Regions from separate parts of the Streptomyces sp. NPDC046862 genome, predicted to be linked through region 2. Evidence: riboswitches for the same ligand, from Rfam matches in the RefSeq annotation. Region 2 holds a riboswitch; the other holds the start of a gene.
What was found. A riboswitch is a leader RNA that binds a small molecule or an ion and turns the genes downstream of it on or off. The one in region 2 is predicted to bind thiamine pyrophosphate.
Positions count from the first base shown of each region.

Region 1: another riboswitch for thiamine pyrophosphate. It lies ahead of AB0959_RS36840 (thiamine ABC transporter substrate-binding protein); the one in region 2 lies ahead of thiO (glycine oxidase ThiO).

Region 1 is NZ_JBEYXP010000043.1:35,237-40,220, reverse strand. It holds gene AB0959_RS36855 (phosphatidate cytidylyltransferase) at 1-244, shown strand, start outside; gene AB0959_RS36850 (NUDIX domain-containing protein) at 335-889, shown strand; gene rlmN (23S rRNA (adenine(2503)-C(2))-methyltransferase RlmN) at 993-2,099, shown strand; TPP riboswitch at 2,135-2,240, shown strand; gene AB0959_RS36840 (thiamine ABC transporter substrate-binding protein) at 2,321-3,409, shown strand; gene AB0959_RS36835 (iron ABC transporter permease) at 3,505-4,984, shown strand, end outside.
Region 2 is NZ_JBEYXP010000022.1:80,814-85,797, forward strand. It holds gene AB0959_RS24535 (FAD-dependent oxidoreductase) at 1-950, opposite strand, end outside; gene AB0959_RS24540 (hypothetical protein) at 983-1,333, opposite strand; TPP riboswitch at 1,385-1,496, shown strand; gene thiO (glycine oxidase ThiO) at 1,494-2,723, shown strand; gene thiS (sulfur carrier protein ThiS) at 2,738-2,947, shown strand; gene AB0959_RS24555 (thiazole synthase) at 2,951-3,745, shown strand; gene pknB (Stk1 family PASTA domain-containing Ser/Thr kinase) at 3,918-4,984, shown strand, end outside.

The DNA.
Region 1 (4,984 bases), on a different contig from region 2:
CCTGTGCATGCAGTTCCTCATCGACGACGGCACCTGGTGGCAGGGCCTGCTCCTCGGTCTCGCGGTCGCCGTCAGCGCCACGCTGGGCGACCTCGGCGAGTCGATGATCAAGCGTGACCTGGGCATCAAGGACATGGGCACGCTGCTGCCGGGCCACGGCGGCATCATGGACCGCCTGGACTCCCTCCTGCCCACGGCTCCCGTGGTGTGGCTGCTGCTCGTCCTCTTCGTGGGCTCCGGCTGACCGCCGTATCCCCGCGCTCGCTCTTCTCGCCACCCCTTCCGTCCGTAGGATCACCGCACGACGATCCGCGTGACGGGAGGGGTGGGGCGTATGCGGGACCCGCGAAGCCCGGGGAGCCTGGACGAACTCCAGGACTGGCTGCGGAGCAACGGCATTCCGTACGAGTCCTGGGGCGTCGGCGCCGTCAAGTCCGTACGGAACCTGTGGGACGAGATCACCGCGGGTGAGGCGGTCCTGTCCGGAGACCCGCCACTGCGCCGGGTCTCGGTCGTCAGCGTGCGCGTCGTGGTGGACGGCAGGCAACTCACGGAAGTCGGCCAGCAGATGGCGACCGGAGCCGTGCGGAAGAGGAACTCCCCGCCCACCGAGAAGATGAAGCCGGGGGAGACGGCGACCGCGGCGGCGCTGCGGTGCCTGGCCGAGGAACTCGGAGTCAGGGCAACGGACGTCGTGCTCGACCCGCGGTCCCTCTCGGTGACCGTCGAGAAGCTCGCCTCACCGTCGTACCCCGGCCTGCCCGGCGAATACCGTCTCCACACGGTGCACGCCCAGGTCTCCGGCCTCCCCGAAACGGCCTTCACCACGGCAGAGTCCCCCGGCGACGGCGATCCGGTGATCTCCACGCACCACTGGGAGTGGCGCTAGCGGGCGGAGAGGGCTCGCGGCGGGGTCCTGGGCCGTGATCGCCGTGATCGCCGTGATCGCCGTGTGCGGGGCCCGGGAGTCGATCTGCGACACTGGGTGGGTTATGCCTGCACCCGGAGAACTCACTTTCGTCGCGCCGCGCGGAGCCAAGAAGCCGCCGCGGCATCTCGCTGATCTCACGCCTGCCGAGCGCAAGGAGGCGGTGGCCGCGGTCGGGGAGAAGCCGTTTCGTGCGAAGCAGCTGTCGCAGCACTACTTCGCGCGGTACGCGCACGACCCGGAGCAGTGGACCGACATCCCTGCCGGTTCGCGCGCCAAGCTGCAGGAGGCGCTGCTTCCGGAGCTGATGACGGTCGTGCGGCATCTGTCGACGGACCAGGACACGACCCGTAAGACCTTGTGGCGGCTCTTCGACGGCACGCTCGTCGAGTCGGTGCTGATGCGTTATCCGGACCGGGTGACCATGTGCATCAGTTCGCAGGCCGGGTGCGGGATGAACTGTCCCTTCTGCGCCACCGGGCAGGCCGGGCTCGACCGGAATCTGTCCGCCGCGGAGATCGTGCACCAGATCGTGGACGGGATGCGGGCGCTCAGGGACGGGGAGATCCCGGGGGGCCCCGCGCGGTTGTCCAACATCGTGTTCATGGGGATGGGGGAGCCGCTTGCCAATTACAAGCGGGTCGTGGGGGCCATTCGTGCGCTCACCGATCCCGAGCCGGACGGTCTCGGGCTGTCCCAGCGCGGTATCACCGTGTCCACTGTCGGGCTCGTGCCGGCCATTCACCGGTTCGCCGAGGAGGGCTTCAAGTGCCGGCTCGCCATCTCGCTGCACGCTCCGGACGACGAGCTGCGCGACACCCTCGTACCGGTCAACACGCGGTGGAAGGTGCGGGAGGTGCTGGACGCCGGGTGGGAGTACGCGGCGAAGTCCGGGCGGCGGCTGTCCATCGAGTACGCGCTGATCCGGGACATCAACGACCAGGCGTGGCGTGGTGACCGTCTCGGGCGGCTGCTCAGGGGCAAGCCCGTGCATGTGAACCTGATTCCGCTGAACCCGACGCCCGGTTCCAAGTGGACCGCCTCGCGGCCCGAGGACGAGAAGGCGTTCGTCGAGGCGATCGCCGCGCACGGTGTGCCGGTGACCGTCCGGGACACCCGTGGGCAGGAGATCGACGGGGCCTGCGGTCAGCTGGCGGCCACCGAGCGGTAGTCTGAGCCAGTACAACGTCGTACCTGTATATCTTCATATTCCGACAGGGGAGCGCCACAGCGCTGAGAGTGCGGCACAGGCCGCAGACCCTCTGAACCTCGCCCAGGTCATTCTGGGTAGGGAGATCGGTCACCACTCGAGCTGTTGCGCCCTGCCCGGGATCCCCAGGGAAGTCCCGGGCAGGGCCGCGTCTCTTCCTGGTCACCCCAGGAGGAATCCAAGTGAGCACCACCAAGAAGGTCGTGGCCGTCGCCCTCGGGCTCGGTCTGGCCACGCTGTCCGCCTGCACTTCGTCCGGCTCCGGCAGCGGCGGCTCGGACTCCGGTTCGTCCAGGACCGTCACCCTCGTCAGCCATGACTCGTTCGCCGTCTCCAAGAACGTCCTGAAGGCGTTCGAGAAGGAGTCCGGGTACGAGGTGAAGGTCCTCAAGGACGGTGACGCCGGTCAGGCCGTCAACAAGGCCATCCTGACCAAGGACAACCCGCAGGGCGACGTCTTCTTCGGCGTCGACAACACGCTGCTGTCCCGTGCGCTGGACAACGGGCTCTTCCAGCCGTACGAGGCCAAGGGTGCCGATCAGGTCCAGTCGCAGTACCAGGTCGACCAGGACAAGCACCGGGTCACTCCCATCGACTCCGGTGACATCTGCGTCAACTACGACAAGGCCTACTTCAGCGAGAACAGGCTGAAGCCGCCGAGCTCCTTCGAGGACCTCGTCGAGCCCGAGTACAAGAACCTCCTCGTCACCGAGAACGCCTCCACCTCCTCGCCCGGCCTCGGCTTCCTGCTGGGGACGGCGGCCAGGTACGGCGACGGGGGCTGGCAGGACTACTGGAAGAAGCTCAAGGCGAACGGCGTGAAGGTCGTCGACGGCTGGGAACAGGCCTACAACGAGGAGTTCTCCGGGTCGGCCGGCGGCAAGAAGGCGAAGGGCGACCGCCCGCTCGTGGTCTCGTACGCCTCCTCACCGCCCGCAGAGGTGGTCTTCGCCGATCCGAGGCCGAAGACCGCGCCGACCGGTGTCGCGACCCGCACCTGCTTCCGGCAGGTCGAGTACGCGGGGCTGCTGAGCAACGCGCGGAACACCAAGGGCGGCAAGGCGCTCGTCGACTTCCTGATCAGTAAGAAGTTCCAGGAGGACATGCCGCTCAACATGTTCGTGTACCCGGTGCTGATGGGCGCGCAGGTGCCCGAGGAGTTCGTGAAGTACGGCCCGCAGGCCGCGGACCCCGAGACCATGGCGCCTCAGAAGATCGCCGACAACCGTGATCAGTGGGTCAAGTCGTGGACGTCGCTCGTACTGAAGTAGAAGCAGAAGCAGAAGCAGAAGTAGCTGAAGCGGCCGAGGCCGCGCGCGAGGGCAGGCGAACGGGCGTGCGCGGGAGCGCGGCGCGGCTCGGGCTGATGGCCGTGCCCGTTGCGTTCTTCGCGGTGTTCTTCGCCTACCCCGTCGCCGCGATCGTCGCGCGTGGTCTGAAGGTCGACGGGGCCTGGCGGTTCGGGCGGATCTGGGACGTGCTCGCGCAGTCCGACATCCGGCACGTCCTGTGGTTCACCACCTGGCAGGCGCTCGCCTCCACGGTGCTCACGCTGCTGATCGCGCTCCCCGGCGCGTACGTCTTCGCGCGCTTCGATTTCAGGGGCAAGCAGGTCCTGCGGGCGGTCGTGACCGTTCCCTTCGTGCTGCCCACCGTCGTGGTCGGGACCGCCTTCCTGGCCCTGGTCGGGCGGGGAGGACTGCTGGACGAGCTGTGGGGCGTACGGCTCGACACCACCGTCTGGGCCATCCTGCTCGCCCATGTGTTCTTCAACTACGCCGTCGTCGTACGGACCGTGGGCGGACTCTGGGCGCAGCTCGACCCGCGGCAGGAGGAGGCCGCGCGGATGCTCGGCGCCTCGCCGCTGAGGGCCTGGCGGAAGGTCACCCTGCCCGCTCTCGCGCCGGCGGTGGCGGCGGCCGCGCTGATGGTCTTCCTCTTCACCTTCACCTCCTTCGGTGTGGTCCAGATCCTCGGCGGGCCCACCTTCTCCACCCTCGAAGTCGAGATCTACCGGCAGACCTCGGAGATCTTCGACCTCTCCACAGCCGCGGTGCTGACGCTCCTGCAGTTCGCCGCGGTGGGCGCGATCCTCGCCGTGCACGCCTGGACCGTACGGCGGCGGGAGAGCGCGCTGCGGCTGGTCGACCCGGCCGTGACCGCGCGCCGGCCACGCGGGGCGGGGCAGTGGGCGCTGCTCGCCGGTGTCCTCGGGACCGCCCTCGTGCTGCTGGTGCTGCCGCTCGCCGTGCTCGTCCAGCGGTCGTTCGACGCGCCCGGGTTCGCGTACTACAAGCGACTGACCGGCGCCGACAGCGGGATCTTCCTCGTCGCGCCGATCGAGGCCGTGGGGAACTCGCTGGAGTACGCGGTCACGGCCACCGCCATCGCCGTGCTGATCGGCGGCCTGGCCGCCGCGGCCCTCGCCCGACGCGACGCCGGGCGGCTCGTGCGCGGCTTCGACGCGCTGCTGATGCTGCCGCTGGGCGTGTCCGCGGTGACCGTCGGGTTCGGGTTCCTGATCGCGCTGGACGAGCCGCCGCTGAATCTCAGGGCCTCCTGGATCCTGGTGCCGCTCGCGCAGGCACTGGTGGGCGTCCCCTTCGTCGTACGGACCATGCTGCCCGTGCTGCGGGCCGTGGACGTACGGCTGCGGGAGGCGGCGTCCGTGCTCGGGGCGTCGCCGTGGCGGGTGTGGCGCGAGGTCGACCTGCCGATGGTGCGGCGGGCGCTGCTGGTCGCGGCCGGGTTCGCCTTCGCCGTGTCCCTAGGGGAGTTCGGGGCGACCGTGTTCATCGCCCGGCCCGACAACCCGACGCTGCCGGTCGCCGTGGCACGGCTGCTCG
Region 2 (4,984 bases):
TACGGCGCCGGGGTCTCGCCGACGATGTCGGCCGCCACCGTGCGGGGGCCCTGGAGGGCGTTGTCCCAGTGGTGGACCAGGAGACGTTCTCCGTACCGTCCTGAAGGGAAGGACGCGCAGTCGCCGACCGCGTAGACGTCCGGCGCGGAGGTCCGCAGGTGGTCGTCGGCCACCACTTCGCCGTACGCGCCGAGCTCGATGCCCGAGTCCCTCAGCCACACCGTCGCCGGGCGTGCCCCGATGCCCACGACCACCGCGCCCGCCCTCACGCGCGAGCCGTCGTCCAGGACCACCGTCCCGTCCTCGACGCGCTCCACGCGCGCGCGGGTGCGCAGGACCGCCCCGCTGTCCGCGTACCAGGCGGCCATGGGTGCGGCCACCTCGGCGGGGAGGGCTCCCGCGAGCGGGCGGTCCGCGGCCTCGACGACCGTCACCGCACAGCCCGCCTCGCGCGCGGCCGTGGCGAACTCCGCCCCGATCCAGCCGGCTCCCACGACCACGACGTCGTGCTGGCGGGCCAGGACGGGCCGCAGCCGCTCCGCGTCGTCCAGGGTGCGCAGCAGGTGCACGCCGGGCACGCCCTCGGCACCCGGCAGCCGGACGGGCTCCGCGCCGGTCGCGAGCACGAGGACGTCGTAGGGGACCGGGCCCGTCGCCGTGTCGAGTTCGTGGTCCCCGGGGCGCACGCCGAGCACCTCGCGGCCGAGCTGCAGCTCGATGCCGAGCGCCTCGAAGTCGACGTCGAAGGCGGATCCCTCGGCCTTGCCGAGCAGGACGGCCTTGGACAGCGGCGGCCGGTCGTACGGCTGGTGCGGCTCCGCGCCGATCAGCGTGACAGGGCCCGCGAAGCCCTGCTCCCGCAGGACGACCGCGGTCTGCACCCCGGCCATGCCGGCGCCCACGACGACGACCCGTCGCTCCGTCCCTCGTGCCTCCGTCTGCTCGCTCACCTGATCACCATAGACACCTGACGAATTGTCAGTCAGCGGTCGGGCTCAGTGACCTGTTCCACAACGCTCGTTCCGCTGCCCGGCTGCGACTCCCACTCCCAGCTCTCCTCCAGGCACACACGCCCGTCGGGGAGCTCGGTCACGAGGGACACACAGTGCCCCGACGAGGTCGTACCGTCCCGCTTGAGCTGCACGTACCGGAAGTCCAGCCGGTCGCCGTCACGGGTACCCACCAGGTGGCCGCGTACGACATCTCCGCCCGCGTACTCGGCCCAGATCTCGACGTCCTTCTCGTGGTACGTGAACCGGGTGCGGGTACCCACCTGACCTGGAGCCTGGTCCGCGACGGGTGCGAGAACGAGACCGTCGAGCGAGCGGGGCATGAGCGGAGGCTCCCTTACTGAGGCGAACGGCACGGGCTAGGGTGGCCAACGTAGAGCACTCGCGGGAGCCCGGACGCATCGGGCTGAGAGGGAGGCTGGCGGCCTCCGACCGTACGAACCTGATCCGGGTCATGCCGGCGAAGGGAGGGGCTGGACGCCCATGCCGCGTACACGTACATCGGATACAGGCACGCCGGACACGCGCACGTCGGATCCGCGCACGCCATCGCCTTCAGGCACATCAGACGTCCTCGTCGTGGGGGGCGGCGTCATCGGGCTCGTGACGGCGTGGCGAGCCGCGCAACGCGGGTTCACCACGGCCGTCGTGGACCCCGAGCCGGGCGGTGGAGCCGCGCGCGTGGCGGCCGGGATGCTGGCCGCGGTGACCGAACTGCACTACGGGGAGCAGACGCTGCTGGGTCTCAACCTGGCGTCCGCGCACCGCTACCCGGCCTTCGCGGCCGAGCTGACCGAGGCGACGGGTCTGGACCTCGGCTACCGCCGGTGCGGCACGCTGGCGGTAGCGCTCGACGCCGACGACCGCGCCCATCTGCGTGAACTGCACGCGCTGCAACGGCGGTCGGGGCTGGACTCGGAGTGGCTGAGCGGACGGGACTGCCGCCGTCTGGAGCCGATGCTCGCGCCGGGCGTCCGCGGCGGTCTGCGGGTCGACGGCGATCACCAGATCGACCCGAGGCGGCTCGCCAGAGCCCTCGTCGCGGCCTGCGAGCGCGCCGGGGTGGTCTTCCACCGGACGTGGGCCGAGAGGCTCCGTGTCGTCCGGGAGCGGGCCGTGGGGATCAGGACCGCCGACGGCACCGACCTCGCCGCCGGGCAGGTCGTCCTCGCCGCGGGCAGCCTGAGCGGGCGACTGGCGGGCGTCCCGGACGACGTCCTGCCGCCGGTACGGCCCGTGAAGGGGCAGGTGCTGCGGCTGACCGTGCCGGAGCGGTACGCGCCCTTCCTGAGCCGGACCGTGCGCGCCGTGGTCCGCGGCAGCCACGTCTACCTGGTGCCCCGTGAGAACGGCGAACTGGTCGTCGGCGCGACCAGCGAGGAACTCGGCTGGGACACGACGGTCACCGCGGGCGGGGTGTACGAACTGCTCCGCGACGCCCATGAGCTGGTCCCCGGGATCACCGAACTGCCGCTCACCGAGACGCGCGCGGGACTGCGCCCCGGCTCCCCCGACAACGCTCCCCTGCTCGGCCCGACCGAGTGCGACGGACTCCTCCTCGCGACCGGCCACTACCGCAACGGCGTGCTCCTCACCCCGGTCACCGGTGACGTCATGGCGCATGCGCTCACCACGGGCGAACTGCCCGAGGAGGCGCGCGACTTCACCCCCAGGCGCTTCGCCGCGGCCGCTCTCACGGAGCAGCACGCATGAACGACATGAACGACATGAACGACGTGCACGTCTTCGTCAACGGAGAGCGGCGGAGGGTCTCCGCGGGCACAGCTCTCGACTCGCTCGTGAAAACCCTCACCGCGGCCCCGTCGGGCGTCGCCGCCGCGCTCAACGAAACCGTCGTCCCGCGCGCGCAGTGGCCGTCCACGCCCCTCTCCGAGGGAGACCGCGTCGAAGTCCTCACGGCCGTCCAAGGAGGCTGACCCATGGCCGACGACCCCTTCGTCCTCGGCGGTACGACCTACTCGTCCCGCCTCATCATGGGCACGGGCGGCGCGCCCAGCCTCGACGTCCTGGAACGCTCCCTCGTGGCGTCCGGCACGGAGCTGACGACGGTCGCGATGCGCCGCGTGAACCCTCAGGCGCACGGCTCGGTGCTGTCCGTGCTGGGCAGGCTGGGCATCCGGGTGCTGCCCAACACCGCGGGCTGTTTCACCGCGGGCGAGGCCGTGCTGACCGCCCGCCTCGCGCGCGAGGCGCTCGGCACCGACCTGGTGAAGCTGGAGGTCATCGCCGACGAGCGCACGCTGCTGCCCGACCCGATCGAGTTGCTGGACGCCGCCGAGACCCTGGTCGACGACGGTTTCACGGTGCTGCCGTACACCAACGACGACCCCGTGCTGGCGCGGAAGCTCCAGGACGCCGGCTGCGCCGCGATCATGCCGCTGGGCTCACCGATCGGCTCCGGGCTCGGCATCCGCAACCCGCACAACTTCCAGCTGATCGTGGAGCACGCGCACGTGCCGGTGATCCTGGACGCGGGAGCGGGCACGGCGTCCGACGCGGCCCTCGCCATGGAACTGGGGTGCGCCGGTGTGATGCTCGCCTCAGCCGTGACGCGGGCGCAGGAGCCGGTCCTCATGGCCGAGGGGATGCGGCACGCCGTGGAGGCGGGCCGGCTCGCGTACCGGGCGGGACGCATTCCGCGGCGCCACTTCGCCGAGGCCTCGTCGCCCCGGGAGGGACAGGCGGTCCTCGACCCGGAGAGGCCCGCGTTCTGAGGGTTCGCCTCGGACGTGCGTCGGGCGTCAAGGACCGGGCTCCCGCGCGCCCCGCGCGGTGAGCCCGAGCGCCCCCGCTGACGTCGCGCAACAGTCACAGGTCTGCTGCATTCCGCCCCCCGGTACCCCGTGACGGGCGGCGCTGACAGTGGCGGCCCCTAGACTCGCCTGCGTGGACACGACCCTTCAGGACCCGCTAGTCGGCCAGGTGCTCGACGGCCGCTACCGGATCGACGCGCGGATCGCGGTCGGCGGGATGGCCACGGTCTACCGGGCCCTGGACACCCGCCTCGACCGCGTGCTCGCGCTCAAGGTGATGCATCCGACCCTGGCCGCCGACAGCAGTTTCGTCGAGCGCTTCATCCGCGAGGCCAAGTCGATCGCGCGGCTCTCCCACCCGAACGTGGTGGGGGTCTTCGACCAGGGGACGGACGGTTCGTACGTCTACCTCGCGATGGAGTACGTCGCCGGATGCACCCTGCGTGACGTGCTGCGCGAGCGCGGGGCCCTGCAGCCGCGGGCCGCGCTCGACATCCTGGAGCCGGTGCTCGCCGCGCTGGGCGCCGCGCACCGGGCCGGGTTCGTGCACCGCGACATGAAGCCGGAGAACGTCCTGATAGGGGACGACGGCCGGGTCAAGGTGGCGGACTTCGGGCTCGTGCGAGCCGTGGACACGGTGACGAACACCACGGGCCAGGTCCTCGGCACCGTCTCCTACCTCGCCCCGGAGCAGCTGGAGCACGGCACGGCCGACACCCGTGTCGACGTGTACGCGTGCGGGGTCGTCCTCTACGAGATGCTGACCGGCGGCAAGCCGCACTCCGGGGACTCCCCCGCGCAGGTGCTCTACCAGGCGCTGAACACGGACGTTCCGCCGCCGTCGGCGTCGGTGCCCGGACTGCCGTACGAGCTGGACGAGTTGGTGGCCTCCGCGACCGCCCGCAACCCCGATCTGCGTCCCTACGACGCGGTGGCGCTGCTCGCGCAGACCCGGGACGCGCGGGCCGGGCTGAGCGACGAGCAGTTGGACGCGGTGCCACCGCAGGCGGTCTTCGCGGAGCACTCGGGTGCCGAGCACCGGACGAGCGTGATCCCGCGCTCGCTGTCGGGGCAGCGGCCGTTGCCGGTGAACGAGGACGAGGGGATGAACCGGACGAGCCGGTTCGAGAGCTCTCCGGTGGAGCCCCCGCGGCGCGGCGCCGCCATCGCCCGGCGCGGGCCGCTGGCGATCGTCGTGGC